2 regions of the Exiguobacterium sp. FSL W8-0210 genome follow, and region 1 is predicted to be linked to the other one. Evidence: predicted binding sites of a transcription regulator. Region 1 holds the regulator's gene; the other holds the start of a gene.
The links. The regulator LexA, encoded in region 1, represses DNA repair genes until DNA is damaged. The targets are predictions, from matches to a motif close to CGAACATATGTTCG.

Region 1 (15,705 bases):
GAACAGGGACTGATTAAGCCGGAGCGGACAGAGACGAAGCGTCGCCTCTATTCGTTCAACGATGTCGATCGCCTGTTGTCGATTAAGGAATACCTGGATCAGGGACTGAATATCGCAGGGATCAAATTGATTTTTGAAAACGATCTCGTCAAACGCGAACGCGTTGCGGAGAGCGTCGTCGAGACGCGCCCGGAACTATCTGACGGCGAATTGTATAAACTCCTGAAAAATGAATTGAAGGAAGCAGGACGACATGGAAAGACGTCGCTCATCCAAGGTGAGCTCGGGCGTTTCTTCAAGTAAGGACCTGTAACCATATAAAAACGAATCGGAGAGGGGATTTGTCACATGACACGTCGCAACATTACACGAGAAGACATTTTGAAAATCGCTAAAGCTGAGGATGTACGCTTCATTCGCTTACAGTTCACAGATATCCTCGGAACGATCAAGAACGTTGAAATTCCAGTAAGCCAATTGGAAAAAGCACTTGATAACAAAATGATGTTCGATGGTTCATCGATCGAAGGATTCGTCCGGATCGAAGAATCAGATATGTATCTCTTCCCAGACTTAAACACATGGGTCGTCTTCCCATGGACAGAAGATGGAACAGGGAAAGTTGCACGTTTAATCTGTGACATCCATAATCCGGATGGCTCGCCGTTCGCAGGAGACCCACGTGGTCAGCTCAAACGGGTACTTAAAGAGATGGAAGAACTCGGTTTCACATCATTCAACGTTGGACCAGAGCCAGAATTCTTCCTCTTCAAGAAAGATGAAAAAGGTCGCCCGACACTTGAATTGAACGACCAAGGTGGATACTTCGACCTCGCACCAGTCGATCTTGGTGAAAATTGCCGTAAAGAAATCGTCATCGAGCTCGAGAACATGGGCTTTGAAATCGAAGCATCACACCACGAAGTCGCTCCAGGTCAGCACGAAATCGACTTCAAATATGCGGATGCGATCACGACGGCGGATAACATCCAAACGTTCAAACTTGTTGTCAAGACGATTGCGGCGAAGCACAACTTGCACGCGACATTCATGCCAAAACCACTCTTCGGAGTCAACGGATCAGGAATGCACGCGAACATGTCGCTCTTCAAAGGCAACGAGAACGTCTTCTTCGATGAAGGCAACGAAGAAATGCAATTGTCGGATGATGCACGTGCCTTCACAGCAGGTATCCTCAAACACGCACGTGCCTTCACAGCGGTTTGTAACCCGACAGTCAACTCATACAAACGTCTTGTTCCTGGCTACGAAGCGCCTTGCTACGTCGCATGGTCAGCCCGTAACCGTTCACCACTCGTCCGTGTTCCTGCAGCACGTGGACTCTCGACTCGTATCGAAGTTCGTTCAGTCGATCCAGCAGCGAACCCGTACCTTGCGCTTGCGACATTGCTCGCTTCAGGTCTTGATGGAATCAAGAACAACTTGAAAGCACCGGCTCCAATCGACCGTAACATCTACGTCATGGACAAACCGGAACGCGTTGCGAACGGAATCGATGATCTTCCATCAACACTCAGCCACGCACTCGAAGTCTTGAAAGCGGATGACGTCGTCATGCACGCTCTCGGCGATCACATCGCAGAGCACTTCGTTGAATTGAAAGAAATCGAATGGGATATGTTCCGGACGCAAGTCACGGAATGGGAACGCGATCAGTACATGGTCTTGTTCTAATCCAACTCAAGCACTTCTGGACTTTTGTCTGGAAGTGCTTTTTTCATGTCGTCGACAGGGATTGAGTCAAGGATATGGAAAGATACAAGAGTACAAAGAAAGGGAGACGATATATCATGAAAAAAGGATATGAAGGCAAAGAGATCACGGTCTATTTTGATTCGGAAGTCTGCATTCATTCCGGTCATTGTGTACGAAGTCTACCGACCGTCTTTGATGTCAAACGGCGTCCTTGGATTGAAGCGGACGGGGCGCCGGTGGAAGACGTCATGCACGTCGTCGATGGTTGTCCAAGCGGCGCCTTATCTTACGAACGGAGGGAAGCAAATGGAGCTGAAACGAGCGGAACGTAAAATCGAAGCCCATCAGGAAGGTGAAGTGATTGGAGAAATCACTTACAGCGATACGAACAACGGCATGTGGATCATCGATCACACGTATGTTGATCCCGCGCACCGGAACCAACAGATTGGGGAACAACTTGTTGCCGAGATCGTCAACTGGGCACGGGAAGCAAACGTCAAGCTACTGCCGTTATGTCCGTTTGCGAAAAAAGAGTTCGAACATCAATCGGATTATCAGGACGTACAAGCAAATACGTGATCATAAAAATCTCCTCCGGTCTCTCAAGACTAGAGGAGATTTTTTCGAGTCATTGTTTGTGATCTCTGACTTTCATTTTGCGAGAAACAACCATCGCACCGAAATAGGCGATGATGTACAACACGACCAGTCCTTGTTTTAGCATATAAGGTAGATCCATTTGATTCACAAGTAGAAAACTAGCGCACGATAAAATTAAAAAGGGTATTAGCCACTTGTTCGGCACATCAGCACCTCCTTCACTATCTATGTATTTCCATTTTAAGGATAACATAAAATATTTACCGAAATATGTTAAAGATGAATAACTTGCTTACAGATAAATCCGTAGAAACGCCATCGTGACGACACCGGTGATGACCGTCCAAGAAAGACTTTTACTGAAAATCGCGACTGCCATCGTCGGTAGGGCGGCGAAGACATGAAGCGTCGAAATCGTCGGGAACGCGTTGTCTTGCGCGATAAGTAAATTTTGAAAGAAGAGGGCGCCAAGCAGGCAGACGGGAATGAACGAGAGCCATTCCGTTACAAGGCGCGGTAACGTCAGTCCATGAAGGACGAGAAACGGTAAGATACGTGGAATCCAAGTGACGAGTCCACAAGCTAAAAAGAGACCGATTAATTCTGGGCGGATTTCCATCGTGTGATCACGACTCCTATACTAGCGCCACCGAGTGTCGCGCAAAGAACGGCGACTTCCGCAGAAAAGTAGCGCATGGTGATGTAAAGCAAAAGTAAGACGATCAATAAGAGGCAACTATTCACGGCAATGCGGGTACGTTCTCCTTCAAATTGTAAGTACAATAAACCGATGAACATCGCCGTCAGAGCAAAGTCGAGACCGAAGCGCTCGGGATCAGGAAACCAGCTACCGACAAGTGCACCGAGAACGGTTGCGATAATCCAGCTAAGATACGCGGTCAGATTTAAGCCATGCATGAAGGACGGTGAGATCTTCCCTTTTTGCGCAGTATTCATTGCGACAGCGAACGATTCATCCGTCAGTAACGTCCCAGTACCGAGTCGATCACGAAGGTGGCGTGTCTCGACGTGCGGAGCGAGCGTCAGACTCATTAACAAGTGCCTGAGATTGACGATGAATGTCGTCAGAATGATGGCAGAGGCGGGACTATTCAACAGCAAGAGACTCGTGATGATGAATTGAGCGGCGCCGGCATAGATGAAGACGGACATGAATCCGACTTCAAGAGGGGATAAGCCGGAGGCACGACCGACGATCCCTGCGGAAAAGCCGATGCCGATATAGCCAAGGACGGTGGGTAGACAGGCGCGGACACCTGCTTGAAAGGCTGATGACATTCGATTCCTCCTCTTTTTTAAGAGCATAGCATTCATGTGGAATATCGTCACTAACTGGTCAATATTTTCATCGTTTTTTTCGACATACTCGACTTGATTTGGTGGTAAAGAGTAAGTGGTACGGCAAAATCAGTTAGGTAAAGGAGCGTTTTTCATGCACAAATTAATGAAAGATTCGAACCGGTTCGTTTCAGACATGGTCGACGGACTCGTACTTGCTCACCCTGATTTGTATAAAAAAGTCGAAGGTGTTAACGTCGTTGCACGGAAAGTACCACTGGACGGAAAAGTCGGTCTTGTTTCTGGTGGGGGAAGCGGTCACGAACCGGCACACGCTGGATTCGTCGGGGACGGTATGCTTGCTGCGGCTGTTTGTGGGGAAGTGTTCACTTCACCGACACCCGACATGGTGCTTGAAGGTATCAAGGCAGCTCATGGGGGAAAAGGTGTCCTACTCGTCGTCAAGAACTATTCAGGTGACGTCATGAACTTCGATATGGCGAAGGAACTTGCTGAACTCGAGGATATCGAAGTCGATACGGTCGTCGTCAATGATGACATCGCGATCAAAAAGGAAGAGGATCGTCGTGGGGTCGCGGGAACTGTCTTCGTCCATAAGATTGCCGGTGCTGCAGCGGCAGAAGGAAAATCACTAAGTGAAGTCAAAGCAGTTGCGGAAAAAGTCATCAAGGGCGTTCGTTCGATCGGAATGGCACTCTCACCATGTTACATGCCGGAGAGCGGAAAGCCAGGCTTTGAGTTGCATGATGACGAGATGGAGATCGGAATCGGGATCCACGGTGAAAAAGGACTTGAACGAAAAGCAGTCGCTTCCGTTGATGCGATCGTCAAAGAGTTGCTCGATCGTTTGACGAAAGAAGTACCAGACAAAAAAGTCGCCGTCATGGTGAATGGGATGGGCGGAACACCAGAATCCGAACTGTACATCACGTATAAATATGTCGCGGAAGAACTTGAGGCGCATGGTTACGAGATTGCCCGCTCATTCGTTGGAAACTATATGACATCGCTTGAGATGCACGGGTTCTCAATCACGCTCTTACCAGTGGATGATGAACTGCTCGGATATCTCGATGCAGAAACGAAAGCGATTGGATTCTAATTCAAATAAACGGGGTGTAAAAACATGAAGTTGACGACGGAACAGTTGCAAAGCGCGCTCCTCAAAGCAGCGGAACAGATCGAACAGCATAAGGATGAATTGACGGACCTTGACCGGGAAATTGGTGATGGAGATCATGGAATTAACATGTCGCGTGGCTTCCAAGCAGTCCAGAAGACGCTAGAAGAACACGGCGAATATGAGGATTTAGGAGCTTTATCCAAAGAAGTCGGGATGACGCTGATCAAAACGATTGGTGGGGCATCCGGTCCTTTATACGGGACAGCATTCGTTAAGTTCGCCGGTGCATTCAAAGGGAAAACAGAAGTCGAAGGTGCAGAGCTTGCAGACGCTTTCCGCGAAGCGACGGAAGGGATCAAGTCGCGCGGAAAGTCAGAATTCGGTCAAAAGACGATGGTCGATATCTGGACACCGTTCCAAGAAGCGCTCTCGCAAGAAGGGGACTTGAAAGCGGCAATCGATCAAGCACTTGCTGATACAAAAGCGCGTATCGCAACGAAAGGGCGCGCGTCCTACTTCGGTGAAGCGACGGAAGGCGTCCAGGACCCAGGTAGTTTATCGAGTGCTTTGCTACTCGGCGAAATCGCGGAGGTGCTTCATGGTTAATCTTGTACTCGTTTCTCATAGTGAAAAACTCGCGGCTGGGCTGAAAGAACTGTTGGCAGAGATGGCACCGGATACGCCAGTCTTAGTAGCAGCCGGTCTTGAAGATGGTAGCATTGGAACAGACGCGACACGAATCGAAGAAACACTGAATACACTAGACGACGATGGAGTCGTCTTAACGGATATCGGTTCTGCGACGATGAACACGGAATTAGCACTTGAATTATACAGTGGCGAACGGACGGTACGTTTTATCGACGCACCACTCGTCGAAGGTGCTTTTCTAGCAGCTGTTTTAAGTGGACAGTCGAAATCCGTCGATGAGATTGAAGACGGATTAAAAAATGAGTTTGGCAAATAAGTAATAAATCCCCCATCGCGAATAGGCGAGGGGGATTTATTTCAATTACTTCTATTCATATTAAAACTTGGTAGAGAGTCTCATGAATCAAAACGACTGGAGCCATTTTTCTAACCACTCTCTAGGCAAATGAATTGTAGCTAAATCAATGGTCTGTAATTCATTTAGAGTATAACTGTTAGCAAGATACATATCCCATTGTGCATCGATATCGTTTGCTACTTCAGTCGCTTGTTCACTTAATGGATAAGTTCCACGTCCGTCAGTTGCAAGATGATAGTAATCATTATGGTAGACGTCAATCATATACCGGTAACACCAATCTGCCAATTCTTCATGTGTGATGTTGCCATCTAGTGCGGCCAAAATGTGCTCTTTTAGCTGTTGATCAGAATAAATGGTATTCATGAGGCACCTCACGCTATATTTTCTATAAGATATCAAAAACCCGGTCCCTCTGTAAAAGGGATCGGGTTATTAATTAACTTATTTCGATGGTTTAAAGACCATTGTCGCTTCCACTGCTTTTTGCCATCCAGCATAGCGTTGTTCACGATCGTCTTCTTTCATCTCTGGTTTAAACTGATGATCGAGCTTCCATTGTTGTTTGATTTCCGCTTTATCTTTCCAGTAACCGACGGCTAATCCAGCAAGGTAGGCTGCACCGAGTGCTGTCGTTTCGTTGATTTCTGGACGATCGACAGGAACGCCGAGGATGTCCGATTGGAACTGCATCAAGAAGTTATTGGCTACAGCACCACCGTCGACACGAAGTGTTTTCAGTTCGATTCCAGAATCTTGTTCCATTGCTGTCAATACGTCGCGTGTTTGGTAAGCAAGTGATTCAAGCGTTGCCCGAACGAAGTGCTCCTTATCAGTTCCGCGTGTTAATCCGAAGATTGCTCCACGAACATCTGAATCCCAGTACGGCGCGCCGAGACCAACGAAGGCAGGAACGACGTAGACGCCGTCTGTTGAGTCGACTTTCGTTGCGTAACCTTCTGAATCTTTCGCGTGTTTCAACATACGGAGTCCATCACGGAGCCACTGAATCGCAGAACCAGCGACGAAGATAGAACCCTCAAGCGCATATTCGACTTTTCCATCAACGCCCCAAGCAATCGTCGTCAGGAGTCCATGGTCAGAAGAAACGGCTTTCTCACCCGTGTTCATGAGCATGAAACAACCAGTACCGTATGTGTTTTTCCCTTCACCCGCTTCAAAGCATGTTTGACCGAAGAGTGCGGCTTGTTGGTCACCAGCGATCCCGGCGATTGGCACTTCGTAACCGAAGAAGTGATACGGTACCGTTTTGTCGTAGACTTCACTCGACTGACGAACTTCTGGCAACATCGAAGCAGGAACACCGAGGATATCGAGTAACTCTTCATCCCATTTTTGTTCGTAGATGTTATACATCAATGTTCGTGAAGCGTTCGTGTAATCCGTGATATGCGTTTTTCCACCAGACAGTTTCCAAACGAGCCACGTATCGATCGTACCGAAGAGTAATTCACCGTTCTCTGCTTGCTCACGCGCACCTTCGACATTATCAAGGATCCATTTGACTTTCGTACCAGAGAAGTAGGCATCAATCAGAAGTCCTGTTTTATCACGGAACTTCTGGTTCAAGCCTTGTTCTTTTAAGTCGTCACAGATACCAGACGTTTGACGCGATTGCCAAACGAGTGCGTGATAAACCGGTTTACCTGTTTCTTTGTTCCAGACGACTGTCGTTTCACGTTGGTTCGTGATTCCGATTCCGGCGATTTGCTCAGGTTTGATATCTGCAGTTCCGAGTGCTTCTGCCATGACAGCAAGAATTGAACCCCAGATTTCGTTTGCATCATGCTCGACCCAGCCTGGTTGTGGGAAGTATTGCTTGAATTCCCGTTGTGCCGAGTTGACGATTTTCCCGTCGTGATCGAAGATGATCGCACGTGAGCTTGTCGTACCTTGGTCGAGTGCTAGGATATACTTGTTTTCCATTTCGAAATCCCCCTTGAGCGGTATGTGTTAGTGAGACGTGATCTTAGTAGATCAATTGATAGATGAACACGGCAAGCGCTCCACCGATGATTGGACCGACGACTGGAATCCATGAGTAGCCCCAGTCAGATGAACCTTTATTCGGAATCGGTAGGATAGCGTGTGCGATACGCGGTCCAAGGTCACGGGCCGGGTTGATGGCATATCCTGTTGTACCACCAAGTGATAGACCGATGACGACGACGAGTAAACCGACGATAAGTGGTTTTAAGCCGTCACCGAATGTCGTTAAACCGAGCGCCAAGATACCGAAGACGAGAACGAATGTCCCGATGATTTCAGAAATCAAGTTCGACGGCGTATGGCGAATCGCTGGACCTGTTGCGAACACACCGAGTTTTGCAGCTTGATCATCAGTCGCTTCAAAATGTTTCATGTAATGAAGCCAAACGAGAATGGCGCCGATGAAAGCTCCGACAAGTTGTCCGGCAATATAGACAGGAACGTCTGCCCACGGTAAATCAGAGTTTAAAGCAAGTGCAATTGTTAAAGCAGGGTTCAAGTGCGCTCCACTCTCAGCAGCGACGAATGCTCCTGTCATGACGGCAAGACCCCAAGCGAACGTGATGACAATCCATCCGCTGTTTTCGGACTTCGTCTTTCTCAAGACGACACCGGCGACGACACCATCCCCGAGCAGAATGAGGATCATCGTACCGATCATTTCTAGTACAAAGTTATTCATGCAAAACCCCTCCCTTTGGATTAAAGCAAATAATGGTCTTTCTACTTTAAATTACTCCGATTTGATAACGTTTTCAATACATATAATTGAAATATAGGAATGGAAATTTTTTATTTTAATGTTTAAAGATACGAAAAATTGGATAGGAAAACACCTCGTCTTGCCTGCAAGCAAGCAAAAGAGGTGTTAACGACGACGCTTTTTTCTTTTTTTAGGTCGAAACCAACTACTGGAATAATCTAGTAGGATATGAATTGTACTCGCCACCATGATACCAATGACAAAAGCGGGTAGGGAAGCAAACCAGGAATCGATGGTCTCTGACGCGATGACTTGAAAATACAAGCTGAGAAATAATAAGGGAATCACAAGTGCAGCACTATAAAGGAGTCGAATGACATCCCCAATGATCAATCCGTGTGACCAGATCGAGCGGTGGGGCATGATCTTCACATAAGGCATCCACAGGACTCGAAATGGTCCAAAGCGATAATACGGTTCTGACTTTAAATCGAGGTCAGGTGACAACCAAAGCGTACCGACAGCGATACCGATGGCAGTCGGTAACCAATCGGTTTGTTGCGTTGCGACCGAATACGCAACGTAACCCGTCAGTGCGACGGTATTGACGGTATCATGTACATTTCCTGAAGGCATGAAAAAAGACCAGTCGTAACTGGTCCCTCCGTCAATGAATCGTCCGATACACGCCGATTACCTTACCAAGAATGGAGACATTATCGAAATACATCGGATCCATCGAGTCATTTTCTGGTTGTAGACGTACCTGTTGATCTTCTAAGAAGAACCGTTTCACCGTCGCTTCGCTATCTTCGGTCATAGCTACGACGATTTCTCCGTTTTCTGCTGTGTTTTGTTGGCGTACGATGACACGATCGCCGTCAAGAATACCTGCGTTAATCATCGATTCACCATCGATCGTCAACATGAAGACCGTTTCGTTTCCTACATAATGTGCAGGAAGCGGGAATTGTTCTTCGATGTTTTCAATCGCTGTAATCGGAAGACCAGCTGTGACTTTCCCGATGACGGGAACATGAACGATGGCTTCCGTGATTTCTTCAGGCTTATCAAGCAATATCTCAATCGCACGTGGTTTCGTCGGGTCACGGCGAATCATTCCCCGTTTCTCGAGTCGATCCAAATGACCGTGTACCGTCGAGCTAGACGCGAGTCCGACTGCTTCTCCGATTTCACGAACTGATGGTGGATACCCCTTCAGTTTCACTTCAGAGACGATGTAGTCGAGAATCTCTTGTTGGCGCTTAGACATTTTCCGCATACGAATTGCCACCTCTTTCTGGATTGAAGTTTGAAATGTAAGAATATATGTTTCTAGATTCACTATAACATAGAACAAATGAGCGTACAAACAATTGTTCGATATTTTGTGTTGACCGAACACGGGTTCTGTGTTTATTATGAGTTATGCGAACAATTGTTCCGAGAACATTTATTCTGACTCATTCATTTCATATTTGGAGGGATTCATGATGATTCATACGATTCGTACTCATGCTTTTTCAATTCTCTTCTATGCATTAAGTATTGCTTTCGTGATCTTTTTACTCACACCACGCCCGGATGAAAAAGTGGCGCAACTAATGACAGCTTCCGTTACGGTCGATGAGAACGCTACAGTCGAACAAATTGCTGAAGTCTACAATGACGGTTCGATGTCAGATGAGGAATACGTCAACTGGTTGATTAAAAATAATGATGTCGAGACAAAACATGTCATCTCAAAAAGCAAAATCGTTGTACCAATCGCACAACAATGACAAAATGGAAAAGTTGTGAAAGAACGAACAGGGATGTGAGGTACGATGAAGGTCGTGATTTATTGTCGAGTATCGACCGAAAAAGAAGCACAAGATAGTTCGATTGAACGCCAACGGATGGAGCTTTCGAAGGTTGCTTCTCAAAAGGGATTTGATGTCGTGGACATCGTCTCTGAAAAAGAGAGTGGATATGATGTCGATCGGGAAGGGATGCTGACGGTTCTTGATCATGTGACACGTGACGCGGTAGATGCGGTCCTCGTGACGGATGATACACGGATTGGTCGTGGGAATGCAAAAATCGCTATTTTGCATACATTCAAAAAACATGGGGTCCGCTTGATGACGCTTGATTCAGATGGAGAATATCAACTTGCGGATGCAGAAGCGATGGTCCTTGAGATCGTCTCACTCGTGGAAGAATACCAACGGAAACTGCATAATGCAAAAATCGCCCGTGGCATGCGGCGAGCAGTCGAACAAGGTTTTCGCCCGGAACGAAATCTCAATCGTCAAGGAGAGAACGCAGGACGTAGTCGAAAAGACGTACCGATCGAAGAAATTGTACGTCTTCGAGAACTCGGATTGACGTTTTCTGATATCGCCATCACCTTGCGGGGGATGGGGCATGATATTTCAAAAGCAACGGTCAATCGTCGATATCTTGAATACCGCGAACTGACACCTAGCCCGGAATGAGAAGCAAGTAACCCGTCGACTGACGCGGTTAACTTGCTTTTTTTTATAAGCTCTTTTACAGTAAGAATACAATTGAACAACTCAAGTTTGAGTCATAAAGAAAGAGGGATTCCATGTTATCACAAGAACAATTAGATCGAATCAATGCATTAGCGAATAAATCAAAAGTCGAGCCGTTATCAGAAGCGGAAACGGCAGAGCAAAAAGAATTACGTGCAGCGTATCTCGCAGCATTCCGTGGATCGTTCAAAAACCAACTCATGGGCATGAAAATCGTCGATGAAGAAGGAACGGACGTAACACCAGAGAAATTGAAACAAGCACAAGAAGAAGAACGGAATAAACAATAATCGTTTGTTCCTTCTATAGAAGAAAGAGGTTTCGCGTTAAGCGGACCTCTTTTTTGTTTAGCGCTGTTAGATGAGGAAACATTGCACGATAGCAATACATCTTAATAACGATCTTTCATCAATTCATGCATCCTGTATGAGTCGATAGAACGGCTATAGATAGCGCATTCATTTTAATGTGACATACTATTTAGAAAAGTTGTATCACATTTAAGAGTGTGCTAAAATGAGTAGGAATTTGTGAAAAAGAGAGAGGATGATTGTTTTGACGAACATGACGACAGTAGAACAATTAGCAATTAATACGATTCGTACCTTATCGATTGATGCCGTACAAAAGGCGAATTCGGGTCACCCAGGTATGCCAATGGGAGCAGCGCCGATGGCATTCTCGCTTTGGGCGGATCATATGAACCACAACCCTAAAAATCCAGAATGGTTCAACCGCGACCGTTTTGTACTTTCAGCCGGACACGGTTCGATGCTTCTCTACTCACTCCTCCACCTATCGGGATATGATCTATCAATGGATGATCTTAAATCATTCCGTCAATGGGGATCAAAAACACCAGGTCACCCGGAATACCGTCACACGGCTGGTGTAGATGCGACAACAGGTCCACTTGGTCAAGGGATTGCAATGGCAGTTGGTATGGCGATGGCAGAACGTCATCTTGAAGCAAAATACAACCGTGACGATCTCAACGTCGTCGATCACTTCACATACGGAATTTGTGGAGATGGAGACTTAATGGAAGGTGTCTCAGCTGAGGCGGCTTCACTCGCAGGTCACCTTGGTCTCGGGAAATTGGTCGTATTGTACGATTCAAACGATATCTCACTTGACGGCGATCTCGATAAATCATTCTCTGAAAACGTCCAGAAGCGCTTCGAAGCGTACAACTGGCAAGTCATTCGCGTAGAAGACGGAACGGATATCGATTCGATTTCGAAAGCGATCGCGGCGGCACAAGCAGAGACGACAAAACCAACGTTGATCGAAGTCAAGACAGTCATCGGCTTCGGTTCACCGAACAAGTCAGGGAAATCGGCTTCTCACGGTGCACCACTCGGTGAAGCGGAAATCAAATTAACGAAAGCAAGCTACGTTTGGGATCACGAAGAGTTCTACGTGCCTGAAGAAGTTAAGTCATTGTTTGACGAGCGGATCGTCCAACGTGGTGCTTCTGCAGAAGACGCATGGAACGAGACGATGAAACAATACGAAGCAGCGCATCCAGAATTGCATGCTGAACTCGTTCGCGCAATCGCAAACGAATTGCCAAGCAACTGGGAAGCAGATCTTCCGACATACGACTTGTCATCGAAAAAAGCGACACGCCAAACGAGTGGTGAAGTCTTGAATGGTCTCGCGAAGAACGTTCCGACATTGTTTGGTGGTTCAGCTGACCTTGCAGGATCGAACAACACGATGCTCAAAGGCGAAGCAGACTTCGATATCGACCCAAGCGGTCGTAACATCTGGTTCGGAGTACGTGAATTCGCAATGGCTGCGGCTGTCAACGGTATGGCGCTTCACGGTGGCGTCATTCCTTACGGCGCGACATTCTTCGTCTTCTCGGATTACCTCCGTCCAGCAGTTCGTCTTGCAGCATTAATGGGGCTTCCATCTATCTTCGTCTTGACGCATGACTCAATCGCTGTTGGTGAAGATGGTCCAACACACGAGCCAGTCGAACACTTGATGAGTTTCCGTGCAATGCCTAACGTTACAGTTTACCGCCCAGCAGACGGAAAAGAGACGATTGCTGCATGGAAAACAGCGGTTCAAGCAAAAGACAAACCGACACTTCTCGTCTTGACACGTCAAGGTCTTCCAGAGCTTGAAGGCACGACGACAGAAGGCGCTGAAAAAGGCGGTTATGTCATCGCTGGTGACGTCACGAAAGCAGACACGCTCTTGCTCGGTACAGGTTCAGAAGTTCATCTTCTTGTCGAAGCACAAAAAGAACTTGGTGAATCAGCAGCTGTCGTTTCGCTTCCATCATGGGAAGTATTCGAAGCACAGTCAGCAGAGTACAAAGAATCAGTTCTTCCGAAACACATCACGAAACGTGTCGCGATCGAAGCAGGCGCTTCGCTCGGTTGGTACAAATATGTAGGAACAGAAGGACAAGTCATCGGAATCGATCGTTTCGGCGCATCTGCTCCTGGAGACTTCCTCTTGAAAGAATACGGCATGTCTGTTGAGAACGTTTTAGCGACAGTCAAGCAACTCGGATAATCACTTCCGGAAAACGGGTCCGATCTTACGTCGGGCTCGTTTTTCATCTATTATCATCTATGCAAACAATTGGAATTATAGTATAGTAAAAAGCGACGTTTTAAGTTAGAGGAGGAAGCAACTTGGCTACATGGATTTGGATTTTAATTGCCCTTCTTTGCTTGGTAGCAGGTGTCGCCCTTGGTTTCTATATCGCTCGTCGATACATGATGAACTACTTGGAGCAAAACCCACCAATCAACGAAGATATGATTAAGACATTGATGATGCAAATGGGTCAAAAGCCATCACAAAAGAAAGTCAACCAAGTGATGCGTTCAATGAGTGGTTCAATGAAATCACCTAAAAAATAAGCTGTACGAGAGGGGACCAAATGGTCTCCTTTTTGTTTGCTATTTTTTAGAAAGAGAACTAATCTAAAATGTGAGACTATTTCAAATAATCATAGGATTTAAAAAAGGGGGGAGACTTGAATGGGAGTCTTCAGGAAACTCGGTTGGTTTTTCCGACGAGAATGGAAAGCATATAGTCTTGGGGTCGTCTGCTTGATATTTGTAGCAGCGTTAGAACTCATTCCACCGAAGATCATCGGGACGACAGTCAATGGTCTAAGTGAGGGGAGCTTGACGAAGAATGATTTGATTCGTCTCGCAGGTACATTGTTGCTCATCGGGGTCGCGACGTATTTCATTCGTTATTTTTGGCGTTTTCATATCTTTGGGGCATCGATTCGTCTCGGTCGATTGTTACGCAGTCAACTGTATGGTCATTTTTCAGATTTGGATCAATCGTTCTATAAGAAATATCGGAGCGGGGATTTGATGGCGCATGCGACGAACGACGTACAGGCGGTATCGATGACAGCAGGTGCCGGTATTCTAACGCTCGTCGACTCGGTGACGATGGGGAGCTTCGTCATCATCACGATGGTCACGACGATTAGTTGGAAATTGACGCTCGTATCACTTCTACCGATGCCACTGATGGTCTATTTGACGTCACGCTACGGTAAGATGTTACATTCCCGTTTTCATGACGCGCAAGAAGCGTTCTCTGATTTGAACGATAAGGTCGCGGAGAGCATCAGTGGTATCCGTGTCTTAAAAGCAACAGGGGAAGTCGAATCCGACGTGCAGACGTTTACCGATCTGTCTGATGACGTCGTTCAAAAGAATCGTCGTGTGGCGAAAATTGATGCACTGTTTGATCCGACGATTTTTGGATTAGTCGGTCTATCGTATATCATCGCGGTCGGCTATGGCGCCTACTTGTTACGACAAGGCGAAATCCGGATTGGTGATATCGTTTCCTTCACTACATATCTTGGTTTATTGACGTGGCCAATGCTCGCCTTCGGTTGGTTGTTCAACATCGTTGAACGGGGTCGTGCTTCCTATGACCGGATCGAACGGATGCTTGCGATCGAACCAGAAATTAAAGATGCGAAGGAAGCAGCAACGAGTGTCTCATCATCAGAACTTCATGTCGGGATTAAACGATTCATCTATGACACGCAACCGGTCCTTCAAGAGATCGATGTGACGTTGAAGCCCGGTAAATCGCTTGGAATCGTCGGGAAGACGGGTGCCGGGAAATCGACGTTCGTTCGCTTATTGTCTCGCGAATACGACGTCAAACAAGGCGCCATCACGATTGGTGGACGAGACATCAAACAATTGACGCGTGATACCGTCCGTCGTCAAGTAGCGATCGTTCCACAGGATCATTTCTTATTCTCCGCGTCGATTGCTGATAATATTGCCTTTGCCAAACCGGAGGCATCAATGGAAGACATCATGGAAGCAGCGCGGATCGCAGCGGTTCATGATGATATTCTTGGGTTTAAGGAAGGGTACGCGACGATGGTCGGGGAGCGTGGGGTGACGTTATCCGGCGGTCAAAAACAACGGATCTCGATTGCCCGGGCATTACTAGCAGACTGTCCGATTTTAGTGCTCGATGATGCCTTGTCTGCAGTCGATGCTAAAACCGAGGAAGCGATCATCCATCACTTCCGCACAGCGGATCACGATCAGGCACAAATCATCGTTGCCCATCGCCTGTCGGCTGTGTCGCATACCGATGAGATCATCGTCCTTGAAGACGGTCGGATCATCGAACGAGGCACGCATGAGCAGTTACTCGC
Region 2 (15,705 bases), 810 kb from region 1:
TATCTCTTAAAAGAATATCCTATACCGGTGGCGTCTCGAACACCTACAACATCACACCACAGGACAGTACCTTGAACCGTCATGGTAATCAGGCGTACATGGAGGACGTCATCCGCAAAGCGGGTGGCGCAACGAACTTTGAAGCGCAAATTACCTATCCGAATACTTCGACGATGATACCATCCGCGTATAAGTATACTGATACGGTCCGCGGGAATACCGTCGTCGACCGGTTCAAGAACAGTAACCCGGACGAAACGAATGCCGCACTTGGTCTGACGAAGAAGGATACGAAAAAAGAACCGACCTCGAAATCAGCTCCTGATACCACAAAGACCGAGGACGTCTCGCGCGTCGATACCGACGGCAATGGTCAGGTGGCGATACAGGAGGCGAAAAATGCCGGCTTCGCGATGCCGATCACGGAGAAACACTGGTTGTACCAATATATGCGGGACAACGACCATGACGGCATGGTCGGAGAATGATCAATTGACCCTTAGGACAAGTACATATTGCACTTGTCTTTTTGTATTACTTATTTATATAATAATTCATTTTTTATCTATTTTATCTTCAAAATACATGATAAAATTTACAATATAATCATGTTAAGGAGATTTAAAATGGGCAAATTAGATACAATTAACAACCAGTTAGAAAATAGTACTTTTCCAATTAGTTTAAATACGTTAGAAGAATTGAAAATGAAGTTACCAAAAATTGAACGATCTTATATCGAAATCACATTAAAGGCATTGAAAAAAGAATTTAAGTCCGATCAACTTTTTTATGCGTTAGAAGGTGTTCAACCTTCTCTGACTAAGTATGGTTTTCTTCTGATGACGGAAACAGATGTCGTTCTCTCTATCCATAAAGGTTCGATCATGCCAAGTGCGACAATTGAAAAGATTCCGTTCTCTAAAATTAAAGAAGTAGACTTCGATATCATTCCAATTCCAATTAATCCGTTTGGGGTGAATGAAGGAATTATTTATCTGACACATAAAAAAGGATTCGGAAGTAAAAAACTTACGATTCGTGACGTTACTGTTAGTCGACTCGATTCACTTGTAGAACAGTTGAAGTATGCTGCGAATCAACACAACTAAGGAGGTAATTGTAAATGGGATTATTTGATATGTTTAAAGGTGACAGTACAAAAAATAAACAAGGCATGCATCCTCATTTTGCATTCGCAACATCACTTGTCTACATGATGGCTTCAGATGGAGAGTTTGATAATGAAGAAATCGGTCAACTACTAGCTGTATTAGGCGGTAAGAGCAAAAAAGGTACAATTCGTATTGGAGACAATAATGATGATTTAATGGAAAAAGTATTTAAGTACTTTGATCGTAACTCTATCGATACATTCTTGGCAGAGGCTGCACCAGTATTAAATTATGAGCAAAAACTCTGTGTTCTTGCTAATCTAGTGGACTCTTCCCTATCTGACGGAGAAGCAGAGCGAGAAGAACAAGCTATGTTTAATAAATTCGTGACAGCATTTGGTGTAACAGAACAAGAATTCGCTTCAATCTTCAAGGTTATTGCGATGAAAAATGATCGCTCTGTCTTTAAGAATTAAGCCATACATCTTTTATTTCAACGTCTAACAATCACTCATTCGATTGTTAGACGTTTTTTTACTTTGAGAACTTAAAACTCCTGTTTTGTCAACTAACAAACATCATTGATGAATTGTTTTAATTGAGAACATAATTTCGAGAAATACATCAAGAACTTACATTCTAAAAAAAGAGTACCTTCTATGAGTTATGAAGCCCAAAACAATAAGAACTGGATTCCCTTCCTGATGCCTGTATTGAGTATGAACCTTGCGGTTTAAAAAGAAATTTAAAGATCTCGTTGAATTAGTCAAGATATAGATAAAACAGGAATTACTTTATGTATTAAAAAGCACCTATTCTTCTTAAAAAACATTTAGAAGATAGGTGCTTTATGATTTTATACTCGACGTAATATTATTTTTTTAACTTTAGTGACCATAAAAAGCGAAAAATAAAAGAGACCAAGAACTATTAAAACTCCTAACACTACTATAACCCAGTTCCATTCTCCTTCTAAAATAAAACCTATAGAATATAAACCTAAAAGAGTTAAATAAAAGAATAGCAAGGAGGGCAAGATAGGTAAAATTAGCGGACGCACATATGATATCGTATTGTTCACATCACTTATTAAGCTATCAGGATTTATATTCAAATTTCTAATTTTGATCAAATCATTTCTTACAATTTTTAACAAGTATTCTTTATCTAACTCTTTTTCTCCGACCATCAATTGAAATGAATAGTATTCAAGTTTATTGCTACAAGTTCCAATAGCCTTTTGGCAATTTGTAATAATTTCATCATCTGATCTGTCTTTCGTAATTAGATTGTGTAAGTCTATTAATAATGTAAGTTGCTCATGTTCTTTGGCTTTTTTTTCTTCATCTTTTTCTCTGAGTTTCGAGCTAAAATATTTATAAACAAACGCAAAATATGAGAGGCATACTATAGATAAGAATAACTCTAAGTATCCAACTCCGAGTGCTTTTTGAATTTCTGAAATATTTTTAAACATCAAATCCATACGCTATATCTTCTCCTATAATCTTTTATGTGTATAAAAATGTTTCTATACTAAGAATATTTTTTGAGTACAGAAATGCTATTTTGAAGATAAGTTTATTATCTCAATACATTTAATTGATAAATTATAGCACTTCTTAAATTTTTTCTTTCATTTCAAAATAAAGATTGAGTCTTAAAGATACAATTTCATGCAAAATTCGATTTAATATATCTATATATTTTTCCGATATTTTTATAGATAATGTCTTACTATCAAACTCAAACGGCTTACCCATTTTCGGAAACGGCATCTTCTTCAGTAATCGTTCTACTTTCACGGCATCAAATGGTCCATTTAACTCCGCCGTTTGCGTATCCTTTAACTCTCGATACTTCTCTGCATGCAGATACTCATAAAAGAATGGTGCTACTTCCTCTGCCGTGATCGGCTCCATCCAGCGCTCTTCTCCTCGATCAAGCATTGCTAACAGAACGACCATCTTATAACTTCGATTCATGATCGTCTTTTCGACCTGCTCAATCAATTCTCGATTTGCATCGTACGCCTCAATCTCTTCGTCTGATAACTCCTGATACTCTTTCAAGAAACCAACGTAAGAGCCCCACTCTTGTTTATAACCTTGTGGAACTGGAGCATACTCGCCGATTTCAACATACGATGGTCGACGACCGAGTTCGTATTTGATTTGCTCGTATTGCTCAATCAATCGTAACTTCCGCTGACTTGGTTGCCGGAGTCGATGAATCAATTCCAGTGCTCGCGTATCGAACTCAATCACACAGCCGGGTGGTGGCGTAATCGGCTCTATTTCGCCTCGCTTGAACGATTCTTTCATCTTCCCGAGCAGCTTCAGCTTCGTCTCGACGTTGCGATAGTTCCCAATCAAGTCAATGATGACGCAGTGCGATTTGTCCTGTGCCAAGCGTAAACCTCGTCCGATTTGTTGCGTATAGATAGCGACGGATTCAGTTGGACGACAGAAAAGGAGTGTATCGACTTTCGGAATATCGACACCTTCGTTGAACAAATCAACCGTAAAGAGGACGTCAATCTCGCCTTGTTCGAATGCTTGCATGTACTTTGTGCGATTGGTCGTCTGCCCAGTCAGTGCAAATGCCGTCGTTCCTTTTTCCCGGAATACTTGCGCCAGATATTCCGCCTGCTTGATCGACGAACAAAAACCAATCGTCTTCGTTTGACGACGTTTCTCCCATGAATGATAGATATTATCCGCGACCTCACGATCAAGTTGTCGATGCTCGAGTTGCGACGCATCGTAGGTCCGACCGATTCGTCGAATCTGGGAATAGTCGATCGTGTCATGAATACCGTAATAATGAAACGGCGTCAAAAATCCTTCAGCAATCGCCGCTGTGAAATGCATCTGGAAGGCAACGTTATGGTGACAGATCGCATAGACATCGGCACCGTCCATTCGGTCTGGTGTCGCCGTCAGACCGAGCAGGAAACGGGGCGTGAAATGATCGATGATCTTCCGATAACTCGTCGCTGCCGCGTGATGGAACTCGTCAACAATGATGAGATCAAACTGATCCGTTGCAAAACGGTCCAAGTGACGCTTTTGCGCCAGCGTCTGGACGGAAGCGAAGACGATCTCCGTCGTCTCTGTGACGGTCCGGTCACTGCCGATATAAAAGCCGGTCTGCCACGCCGGATTGACTTTTTGAAACGAACGCTCGGCCTGCAGTAACAATTCTTTTTGATGTGCCAGGAACAGGATTCGTGTGAAGTCTCCCGCAAAGAACGCACTGAGGTAGGTCTTCCCTAGTCCAGTCGCAAGCACTGCCAATGCCCGTGTCCGTCCTTCTTCCATCGTTTCCCGTAACGCGTGCAGCGCTTCTTCCTGCACTCGGTGTGGCAGGATTTCTGGTGCGACGACAACGGTTCCTTCGTCGTACTCAACTTCCGGTTCTGAGACATATTGACGCGCCGCGTACTCTTGACGGTAGGCCTCTAAAACAACTGGGTTCAGTTCTTCTGCCGATTCACTGAGATAAAGATCCATGAAGGCATCCATCGCATCATCAAGGATTTGTGGTGCGACAGCTTGTGGTAGATGGACGTTCCATTCGATACCGGACCGAAGCGCACTGTTCGAGATGTTCGACGAACCGACGATTGATAAGCCAGTCTCTGCGTTTCGAAACAGATACGCTTTCGGATGGAAGGAGCGTCCGCCTGATCGATAAAAGCGAACTGACAACCCATCCAGCGCAAGCAACTGTGCCAGTGCTTCTGGATCGGTGATGTGTAGATAGTCGCCAATCAACAGCCGAATCTCGGCTCCTCGTTGTAAGGCACGACGAAACGCTGGGACGAGTAAGGCAACGCCTGACTTCTGAGCAAATGCTGCGACGATATAGACTTCCTCCGCCAAATCAATGGCTTCGACGAGTGAGTCATATAAGTGATGCGTCGTCAGCTTCGCTTCCGGGATCAATCTTCGACCTCGATCAAGTAAAGACGTTCTTCGAATCCGCCGCGTTGTTGCTGTTTCTTCGTTTGGACGGCTTCCAGTTCCTCGACTGTCACGCCATGTGTCTTCGCTAACGCTTGGATCAGCTCCAGTAAATCAGCTAACTCCTCGACAGCGTCTGCGTCCGTCGTTGCTTCCTCGTATTCAGCGAGTTCTTCATGGAATTTCTTTTTCGCTTCCACTAGGAATTCATGTTCGTTCAGCGTTCGGAACGTCGCTTTTTTTCCGTTTTGGTCGATGATGTTTGGAATCGCGTCTCGAACTAATTTATGATAAAGTGGCATATCAATTCACTCCTTTGAAGGGTTGAGGGATATCCGAGTCGAATCACTCGGTGTCGTACATATGTATTTTACAAGAGGAGGTTCTTTTCATGTCTACATTCAAACAGATCGACACAACGAACGCCCCTGCTGCGATCGGCCCTTACTCGCAAGGCTTTATCGCAAACGGAACACTCTATGCTTCCGGTCAAATCCCGATCGACCCGACAACAGGTGAACTTGTACCAGGCGGGATCACGGAGCAGACGGAACAAGTCATGCGCAACGTCGATGCCATCCTGAAAGAAGCAGGACTGACACCTGACCGCGTCGTCAAGACGACATGCTACTTAACGAGCATGGAACACTTCGCTTCTTTTAATACGATTTATTCCGATTACTTCGCACCGCACAATCACTTCCCAGCTCGGTCTTGTATCGCTGTTAAGGAACTACCAAAAGGTGCTTTAGTTGAAGTTGAGATCTTAGGACTCGTGTGATCTGATCGCTACGCACTCCCTGCGTAGCGTTTTTTCATCGTAGTCCCCAGCGTCCTGTTCCTTTCCCCGTCTCACTGTAAAAAAGGTCCTGCTCTCCCTGGTACAATTCACACTCACTCGCATGCAGGTAGATCAATTTTCGAATGCGTGCCTCGAGTCCTGCTTCTGATGTAAACCGTAATAGATCCAAATGTTCTGTTTGTCTGACGCGCTGGTAGATATCAATTAAGTCGAGTGGCGATTGTCGTTCTAGGATTCGTTGAATTACATCAAGTAACTGTTGGCTCTCATCCGTCATGTCCTTCTAACTCCTTTTTCATCATTTTGTTTTGAATCGCATTCATCACGATCGGTATTTGGACGACCAGATTCAAGACGCTGACTCCAAGAACCAGTTGACTGGCTGTCAATGGCTTGAAGTATCCTTCGCCGTATCCTTCCCCTACACTGAGTGCGATCCCGTACGAAATCGCAAACGATACCATGTTGCCGATAACGATGTATTTCGGTTTTCCACTCCGTGCAAGGGAATACGATAAAACACCGAGTCCAAATAAAAATAAGGCGTATCCTAAAATCGAACCCGTTTTCCAATCGAGGTAAGGTCCTAGCCACGCAAACGGAATCAGATACAATAGTGCTCTTTTCATCGTTCATCCTCCCATTCTTCATCTTCTCGATTACTCCCCGCGTCATAATAACCGTATAGCAGTTCTCGAATCATCCACCATCCAGGTGGATAGATATTTGATCCTGAAAGTTTCTCTGTACCATTTTCTGTCGTCACATGAATTTCCCAATCCGTGCCGTCACAAATCAGAACGCCTTCAGGATATGGATAGTTTCGCCATACTTCCGCATCGAACCGCTCCGACCACATGTCGATTAGGTAAATATCCTCTTCCGTCAGTTCTATCAGTAACGGATTCAATTCCTCTGGTAAATTTAGTTCTTGAAACCACCATCCGGATAATCGTCTTTCCTCATCTTCCGCACGAACCGTTCGAGTTGCACGGTGCCACCAAAACGTCTGTCCTCTTCCCATACCGGACTCCCGAAAATAAATTCGCTCGACTGTTTGCATCGTAATCATCCTCTAAAATTGATATTTCCATTATAGCCCATTTGTTATTTTTAACCTGTTACATTTTTTACTATGGTTCTGCTGATTTCTGTTGCTGTGAAACATTTTTCTCCTTCTATCAGTAAATGTAGTGAAAGGAGATGGTTCATATGCATGTATCCATTCACCAAGCTGGTTATGACGTCGGTCAGCCCGTCTTACAAGAGATCGCGTTTGCTTTACAGCCTGGATCCATCACCGGTTTGATCGGTACGAACGGTGCAGGAAAAAGTACGACGATTCAAGCCATGTTCGGTACGCTGCCATGGGTCGAAGGAGAGATCGATTTACCGGCCTCACTCGCCTATATTCCGGAACAGCCGACCTATTACGAATATTTGACGCTCGCCGAGCACCTTGAGCTGGTCGCCTCACTTCACGAGACAGATCACGCCTACACGGAACGACTCTTAAAGACATTCGAACTGCATGCTGTCACAGGTGACTATGTATCCTCTTTCTCTAAAGGAATGAAACAGAAGGTGATGCTCGTCTGTGCCTTGATGCAACGCGCGGACTGCTTGATCATCGATGAACCGTTCGTTGGTCTCGACGCGGTCGCGACGATTCGGTTGTTACACTTACTCGAAGCAGAACGAACGCGTGGTGTGGCGATTCTGCTCGTCACCCATGTCCTCGATTCCGCGGAACGTCTGTGTGACGATTTCGTCTGGATTGATCAGGGACGCATTAAACATCAAGGAACACTCGCTCAGATTGGTGAAGCCTCCGGTCAGCCAGGCGCTCGCTTGTTCGACATAATGGAAGCGATGGTGCTCGAGCATGATTGAAACCTTTTTGAAGCAACGGATCCGTCGACGGCATGCGGAACAACGTCGCTTCTTCCGAGAAATCTTCGACTGGACGATTTTGCTGTATCTTGTCGTTCCAGTCGTTCTATTCATCATCTATGAAGCGGTGCAGATTTTAAGTGGTCAAGCGGACTGGGTTCAAACAGTTCCGGTCGCTTGGATTTTACTCGGATGGATTCTGTATGGATTCCTGCCCGCCTTTTACGCCTGGTTCGAACCGGCAGATCGCCTCTTCTTCAAACCGGTTCCTGGAGCGATCGTTCGAATGAAGTGGTATTCCGTTCGGTATCACTTCGTGAGGATTTTTCTAATGACTGCCGGATTACATCTACTCTGTTTTCCGCTACATAGCATCCGGTTTGACCAATCTAGTATCACAGTACTGCTGATTAGTCTCGTGCTCTCTTTGCTCCAACCGTTCTTTAGCTTTTGGACATATCGGTTATCTGGGCAACGGTTCTTGCGGAAATGGAGCGGTCTTCTCGTCCTGGCAACCGGACGCATCACTCTGTTACTCCTGCTTTGGCTTCAACCGCACCCTGTCCTCTTCGTCGTCGCACTGTGTGTGTTGCTGTTCGGATCCCTTCATGTCCAGCACTGGTCGCGGCGAGAGGACGGATTAACGGAGGATATCCTGTTGTCGACGAAACGACAGTCGAGTTTATCGGCGACCGTCCTTGAATTGAACGGTGCCTTACCGAAGCCGTCTCACCGAAAGCGTCCGTTCTTTCATCTGCGATTATTCAAGCAGACGCACCAGCAACTCCCGCTGATCACGTATCTGCGGGATCCGAGTAAACGTCGTTTCTTACTCCAGCTGTTTGCTGCGATGAACTACGGTCTTCTCGTTTTACCATGGATCGGACGCGGTCTCGTTATCGCCTTCGTTCTGTTTGTTCTCTTTCAAGAACGGAAACAACATCACACGTGGTTCCGCAGACAATCATTCTACCAGCACATTTCCAATTGATTGATTTCTGCTATACTTTTTCTATTACATTGGTTGGAGGGATGACTTCATGCGTACTCATTTATTCTTATTCGGAGGCGGTCCTCCTTTTACACCGAACTTACGAACACGATTTGCTACATTAACGAATGGTGGACCGGTCGCGATTCTATACGTTCCGCGGACCGGTAAGGACTGGACGAGCTACGCCTCGATCTATACGAAGCCGTTAGAGGAAGATGGCATCTCGTCGTTCGTCCATCTGCCACTGTCTGACGCAACAACGGACGAACAACTTGCACAACTACAGCAGTGTCAGGGCATCATCATCTCCGGTGGCGAGACCGAATTGTATCAGCAATACTTGGTCGCTACACCGATCGGTGACATCATTCAGTCGCGTTTCGCAGATGGTGTTCCGGTCGCCGGCTTTTCAGCCGGTGCCCTCGTTTCGCCTGAACGGTGTGTGATTCCGGCGATCGACCAACGCGACAATCAACGTCTTCGCTTGCCTGGTCTTGCCTTACTGAAAGACGCAGTCATTTGTGTCCATTACGAGACGTGGGGCGAAGCTGCCCATCTCGTGCAATCCTTTGCGGAAGAAAGCACAGACCGTGCCTTCGGACTAGCTGACGAGAGTGGGATCTATCTACGCGATCAGCACCTCGTCGAAACAGAAGGAATCGATCCCGTCATATTGTCGCGGAGTCCCGTCAAATGACAGCAATCGTTCCTGCCGTCAAAGGCATCATCATTCACGAGCAACGTCTCCTGATCGTCCGCCGGGCTGCTGCTGACTTCGGTGGCGGGACATGGGAATGTCCGGGTGGCAAGATCGACTTCGGTGAATTGCCAGTCGACAGTCTCATTCGCGAGATTAAAGAAGAGACACAATTGACCGTTACGCCGAAGCATCTGCTCTATGCCTCGAGCTTCCTGACGCATCCCAATCGGCAAATCATTCTCTTGATGTACGTCTGCGCGACGAATCAAACAGACGTTCAATTATCGGCAGAACACGACGCCTATCTCTGGGCGGACGAAACAACGATCCGTGAGTTGATTGCGCCGAATATTCTCGCTGATTTTGAACGCCATGATGTATTTTCGTTACTGCATCACTAAACACAACTGCCCCGCCTGACCAATCGGTCGAGCGGGGTAGCTTTTAATTACAGCAAAGGGTCTCGATAACAGACGACGCGATTTCGTCCGGTTTGTTTGGCTTCATATAACGCTAAATCTGCCTTTTGGACGGTCTCAAATACGGTCGATGCTTGATCAGAAGAGGCAACCCCTAGCGATAACGTGACATGAAACACAGGATGCTCCTTATAGACGAAGTGTTGATCAGCGCAGGCCCGTTCCCCCAGTCGTTCCGCTTGTCGGAGTGGTACGTCCGGCAACAGTAAGACAAACTCTTCACCACCGTACCGACCGACGACGCCCTGTTCTGGACAATACGATTGCAAGAGATGACTGAGTTGCCGTAAGACGACGTCGCCCCCTTCATGACCGTATGTATCGTTGATTGATTTAAAATGATCGAGATCAAGAATGAGGACGGAAAAGACCGTTCCGTTCTGAGCGTACTCGGCTAACGTCTCATCCAGTTTTCGGCGGTTTCCCAGTTGTGTCAGTCCATCCGTTAAAGCCAGTTCTTGTTGCGTATGCACGAACAAAAAATGCTTCCTTAGTTCTTGTAGGAAACGATAGGTGACGTAACCACCAATCATGATGACGATGATATAGACGAGCGCAATCTCTAAAAACCGCTCGAACGTGTTCGTCAATAAATATAGCGCCGGTAAGCTGTATGCGATACCTGTTCCAAGCAACACGAGATAATCCTTCATTCGCTGAGCAGCAAACCGGCGATAAATCGTCGCCGTCACGAGTAACGCGACACAGATCAAGGTCGTCAGAATCAGTCCTTGGTATTCGCCAGCTGGTGTCACCGCGAATCGAGCACCGATAATGAACAGCATCGTGATGCTCCCGCTAACTAATCCCCCATAAAAGTACGCTGTGACGAGTGCAACAAGACGCAAATCAATCTTTGCAACGTCATAGGAGATACTGTTGAAAATCAACAGTGCACCAATCACACCGGCGATACAACCGATCGCGAGTCGGACTTGTAAGGAAGAGTTAGGCGAGATGCGCTCGATCCGTCTTAGCGGTAAAAACGCAAACAGCAATGTCGCAATCAACAGTGAGAAGTTCAACAACAATGAATTAAGCAACGTAAGCACGACGACATCCTCCTCATTCCATTTCAGATAGTTACTCTATTCCCGTCAGATTACACATTCCCCTCTTTTTCCAAGGTTTTCAAACAAGAGGAGAGGGAATCAAACAAATATGTCTAGCGTCTACATCATTAAGGGGGAATCTTTCATGGACCGTCAAGCCGAAAAACGAAAAAGTAATATGCCATTCTTCATCATTCTTGTCATCGCTATCTTCGTCATCGTTGCTGCTGCGTTGATCATTTACGTCACATCTGAACCAAAAGAAGAGACACAAGCACTTATGACCCATCTTGCAACTGTCCTTCCGATTTACGTGAATTAGATTCACAAGACCTTTACACAAGCCGTACAACACCTTCATACATGTTGTTTCTTCTCCTTCCGATAGGTACACGGGAGGAGATGTTTTTTTATGCTTACGAAAAAACGATTATTAGCACAGCAACTAAATGGATGGTTGATTCCGATCGTCGCCATCGGATTGATCATGATCAGTGGTCTAAGCGTTTACGCATCGTATCAACAATCCGTCACAGCAACTGAGGAACGGCTGATGCGTGAGTTAACGATGTTCGACGCGAACGTCCGGGCAACGTTTCTCGCGTATCCGGAGGACGCAACTGACCGCTCGCGTGCCATCAAACGATTGCAACAGCAACAGCGAACCGACTTATCACGTGACGACTACACGGTTCGCTTTCAAAGCCTGAACACGAGTGATGCGTTCCGACCGTTGACACTCGAACCAGCAAAACGAAAACAACTACTACAGCACTTAAAGAATGCACGTACATATGCATTTTCGTATCAAGACCAATTTCTTGTCGCGATGACGATTCCAGAACTCGATGACGTCATCTTACTGACGACCGACCGTGATAAATTAATCGCCCCTGCTCGAGATTTAGCTTGGACACTCGTCTGGGTGAGCGTAGTCACACTTGTCAGCATCAGCCTGTTGATTCGCTGGCGGATTCAACGCCAACTGGCACCGTTATCGAAACTCGCCTTACAGATTGAAGAAGCGCATGCGAAGCGCTCGTATCGTCCATTAACGCTCAAGACGACGACCTTTGAGTTACAACAGCTGACGTTTCAATACAATCAGTTGATGCAACAAATTAATGACTTAACGACGGAGATGCAACAAGCCAGTCAGGAGCTTGAATCCGTCCAGCCCCACTTCTCTTCGCGCTTATCCGCAATGGATCAATCAGTCCAAGCCGTCGATGAAGTTGCCGGTTCCTTACTTGCGCAATCGACACAGATGGATCAGACGATTGTCGCTTCGACACGTTTGACTGTCCAAGGACACGATGCGTTAAGCGAGATGCAAACGACACTTCTGAACAGTCAACATGCCGTAACCCGTTTTCAACAGACTGTTCAGACGAATCACACGACACTTGGGACATTACAACAAGAAAGCCACTTGCTGAAAGAACAATCCGCGACGACAGAGCAAATCTTGCAACAGACCTCACATCTACAGCAGCAGATGGAGACCTCGATTTCCCACATCCAGCGTGTCGCTGAAGAGACGCGCCGCTTGTCGCTGAACGCGCTGATTGAGGCAACCCGTGCCGGAGAAGCTGGTCGCGGCTTCACGGTCGTCGCTAAGGAGGTCGAAAAACTAGCGATCGATATTAGGACGAGTACGGACCATATTCGGCAGGTCAATCAGATGTGGACGGCGGGGCTCGATCAAGTCGAACAAGCACTCTCGCAAATGACGGAACGTTTTCTTTCGACGTCGCAACAGCTCGAGACGGCAACGGAGCATTTAAAACAGATGCTGACCGAAGCGACGACGATTGAGACGACACTGGGTACCGTGGAACACCAACGCCAGATCGTCGCAGATGTTCAGTCGAACATGCAGGAACATCTACAGTCGGTTCAGCAGTTGATGTCAGAACTCTCGTCTTACAGCCAGGTGCTCGGGGAACAGATGCAACACCACGTCACCCAGCAGACGGAACTGAAGACACATAGTGCGGTACTCGAGTCGCGGATCAGTTCATTACAACAGACCGTTCGTGCCGGCGAACAATCGTCTTAAATCAAAGGAGCGTCTACCATCTCTGGTAAACGCTCCTTTATTCTGGTCTCAGCCGATATAACGTGCTTCCTTTTTATCGATGATGTTGCGGATTCGGTTTTCCGTCACCTGATACTGCTCTGCCAATTGACGAATCGTTTTCCCTTTTTCGTACTGCGCGCGAATCGTTCGAATCTGAAATGGCGACAGCGTCACATGTTGACCTAACAAGAGATCGAACTCACCAAGCAGTTCGTTATACTGCTGATCGATTGAAGGCAGAACCTCTAAGTTCGACAACTGATCGTCAGCCCGTTTGCCGTTGCGCCGGACGAGTTGTGCTTCCGTGACGTCTGTCGTCAGAAAGGCTTTTGCGACAAGCAATCCGACTTGCATCCGCTCTCCTCGACCACTTTGATAGAGCGTGACTTTCCGGTACCCTTCCCGATTGAGCCGTGGACGGAGCAAGACACCTTTTCGGCGTTGCTGGACACCGCGACACGTTACGATCGTTCGGTCGAGCGATCTTACGCGACCAAACGATGAGACTTCATATATACCTACATAGCCGATGACGGCTTTCCATTGTTCTTGCATGATTGTCCTCCTTCAGACAAGGACACGACGGGACTTCATACTTGAATTATATCAAATTACGAACAAACGTTCTAGTGATGTCACTCGTCGGAATGTGCTATTCTTAGCAGAAAAAGGAAATGAGGTTCATCTATGAAATTTGTCTTGTTACTTGGTCCCCAAGCGGTCGGAAAGATGACGATTGGTCAGGAAATCGAACGATTGACGGAGATGAAAGTCTTCCATAACCATCAGACAATCGATCTGTTATTGCCTTATTTTGATTTCTCTGAACCTGCACACCATCGCCTAAAGGATACGATCCGGCGCGAGATGTTCAAGGAAATGGCGAACAGTTCGCTCGAAGGTGTGCTGTTTACATTCCTCTGTCTATTCGGTGTCGAAGGCGGTGGTCTCGAGTTCATTGAAGAGACAGTCGAATTATTCGAACAAGCGGGTGCTGACGTCTATATCGTTGAACTGGATGCGCCGGTCGCAACCCGTCTTCACCGCAACACGACCGAAAACCGATTGACACACAAAGTAACGAAGCGTGACCTCGCTGCTTCTGAACAAGACTTACGTGAGACGGCGGACGGATACCGGACACGTTCGCTGCCGGGCGAACTACCGGACGTCAACTATCTCTTCCTTGATACGGAACAATTAAGTGCACGCGAAAGCGCTGAAGCGATTTGCAACCATTTCAACTGGTCCAAAACAACGGTCTAAGCACAAACGAGCCCCGTCCTGCTTAAGCAGACGGGGCTTTAGTGATGGAGTTCGCGTGCATATCGATTCGCCTGCAACTGAAATCCGTTTCGACGCCAGACTGTCTCACTGCCTGCTTCGCCGTAGACACGCGTCAGTAATAACGTCCGCGCGAGATATGATAGAATCGACGTCAACGCTTCTGTGATGTATCCGCGCTGATCGTCCTCATCCGTCGTTGTATAACGTAAGTTTCCGGTCGATCCATTCCATGTGAAGGTAATCGTTCCGACGATTGTTTTCTCACGTAACGCATGCAACGTCCACTTACAACCCGATTCGTCATCCGTTGCTTCGACAAACAGGCGTGACGTCGTAAAATCCGGATGTCTCCCTTGCATTCAGCTCTCCTCCTCGACCTCGAACGTTGCTGTCGCGTAAGCCTCTCCGTTAATCAAAATTGTCAATGTATGTGTTCCGGGATAATGGACACGCGTCGTCATGTTCCGAAACGATTGGCGTCGTTCGACTTGTAAGACACCTTTGACTTCCCGCTCCCGCAGTTGAAACACCTTCCGACTCGTTCCGCGTTGTTTGACGTAATCGATCGCGTATTCAAGACGCAGACGTTGCTCGACGGAACTGTTTACTTGAAACGAAAACTGTAACTCTTGACCAATCGTCACTGGTGAGACGACCAAGTCCGTCACCTCGACCTCACCTTGCGTGACGTGTCCGAACAACTGTAATACTTCTGGATTTCCGCGCTTCAGTAACGTCCGGGAAGCGTGACGTAAAATCCAGTCTGTATTCGGATCTGTTCCTAAGTGACGTTCGATTCGCTCGATCAGGTATTCCGGATGTGTCTTTGAAATATCGTTCAAGTGATTGGCGACACTTTTTCGGACGTAGAGTGACGGATCCTGTAGTAAGGCGTCAAGAATCGGTAATGCTGGACGCGGATCAGCAATCAAACGCGGAATCGCTTGTCCCCACGGCAGACGCGGGCGTGTTCCTTCAGACGCTAAGCGCCGGACATGTTCATCATCTGATGTTGTCCATTTGAGTGCCTGGTCGAGATATCGTTCCTGATCGACAAGTAGAAAACGCCGAACGGCGAACTCCGACGTCGAATGTGACGTCAACTTGGCGAGTGTCTCTAATGCAAGCGACCAGTCAGAAAGGTCTGCCGTTCGTTCGACGTACTCCGGAAAAACGATCCCCGGTAGCCCGGTAAACTGCGGTGCGAGTCGCTCTAGCTCCCCCGCTGCATCCGGAAACGCTGGCAAGATCGTCTCTAGTGTCTTCGCCACACGACGGACGCGTTGTTTAAACGCGAGTTCTTCCCAGTCCCTCTGTTCGACTCGTCTTCGA

Region 2: MKY22_RS01835 (NUMOD4 domain-containing protein) is a predicted target of LexA. The motif match lies at 13,701-13,714, and genes of this name have one in related genera.

What each region holds. Positions count from the first base shown of each region.
Region 1 is NZ_JBBOUK010000001.1:1,148,829-1,164,533, forward strand. Features, by position in the region: gene MKY22_RS05890 (MerR family transcriptional regulator) at 1-303, shown strand, start outside; gene glnA (type I glutamate--ammonia ligase) at 349-1,695, shown strand; gene MKY22_RS05900 ((4Fe-4S)-binding protein) at 1,812-2,048, shown strand; gene MKY22_RS05905 (GNAT family N-acetyltransferase) at 2,023-2,298, shown strand; gene MKY22_RS05910 (AzlD domain-containing protein) at 2,612-2,938, opposite strand; gene MKY22_RS05915 (AzlC family ABC transporter permease) at 2,917-3,618, opposite strand; gene dhaK (dihydroxyacetone kinase subunit DhaK) at 3,773-4,741, shown strand; gene dhaL (dihydroxyacetone kinase subunit DhaL) at 4,766-5,368, shown strand; gene dhaM (dihydroxyacetone kinase phosphoryl donor subunit DhaM) at 5,361-5,729, shown strand; gene MKY22_RS05935 (hypothetical protein) at 5,817-6,137, opposite strand; gene glpK (glycerol kinase GlpK) at 6,216-7,718, opposite strand; gene MKY22_RS05945 (MIP/aquaporin family protein) at 7,762-8,463, opposite strand; gene MKY22_RS05950 (metal-binding protein) at 8,650-9,120, opposite strand; gene lexA (transcriptional repressor LexA) at 9,152-9,766, opposite strand; gene yneA (cell division suppressor protein YneA) at 9,978-10,265, shown strand; gene MKY22_RS05965 (YneB family resolvase-like protein) at 10,311-10,964, shown strand; gene MKY22_RS05970 (DUF896 domain-containing protein) at 11,078-11,314, shown strand; gene tkt (transketolase) at 11,589-13,559, shown strand; gene MKY22_RS05980 (YneF family protein) at 13,682-13,912, shown strand; gene MKY22_RS05985 (ABC transporter transmembrane domain-containing protein) at 14,033-15,705, shown strand, end outside.
Region 2 is NZ_JBBOUK010000001.1:334,720-350,424, reverse strand. Features, by position in the region: partial or broken gene MKY22_RS01920 (DNA/RNA non-specific endonuclease) at 27-488, shown strand; gene MKY22_RS01915 (hypothetical protein) at 627-1,112, shown strand; gene MKY22_RS01910 (tellurite resistance TerB family protein) at 1,127-1,591, shown strand; gene MKY22_RS01905 (hypothetical protein) at 1,972-2,601, opposite strand; gene MKY22_RS01900 (DEAD/DEAH box helicase family protein) at 2,738-5,065, opposite strand; gene MKY22_RS01895 (nucleoside triphosphate pyrophosphohydrolase) at 5,062-5,385, opposite strand; gene MKY22_RS01890 (RidA family protein) at 5,475-5,864, shown strand; gene MKY22_RS01885 (hypothetical protein) at 5,899-6,162, opposite strand; gene MKY22_RS01880 (hypothetical protein) at 6,152-6,514, opposite strand; gene MKY22_RS01875 (hypothetical protein) at 6,511-6,948, opposite strand; gene MKY22_RS01870 (ABC transporter ATP-binding protein) at 7,098-7,778, shown strand; gene MKY22_RS01865 (ABC transporter permease) at 7,771-8,769, shown strand; gene MKY22_RS01860 (Type 1 glutamine amidotransferase-like domain-containing protein) at 8,819-9,469, shown strand; gene MKY22_RS01855 (NUDIX hydrolase) at 9,466-9,873, shown strand; gene MKY22_RS01850 (GGDEF domain-containing protein) at 9,921-11,003, opposite strand; gene MKY22_RS01845 (hypothetical protein) at 11,149-11,325, shown strand; gene MKY22_RS01840 (methyl-accepting chemotaxis protein) at 11,416-13,065, shown strand; gene MKY22_RS01835 (NUMOD4 domain-containing protein) at 13,114-13,641, opposite strand; gene MKY22_RS01830 (AAA family ATPase) at 13,774-14,352, shown strand; gene MKY22_RS01825 (GNAT family N-acetyltransferase) at 14,391-14,732, opposite strand; gene MKY22_RS01820 (DNA alkylation repair protein) at 14,733-15,705, opposite strand, start outside.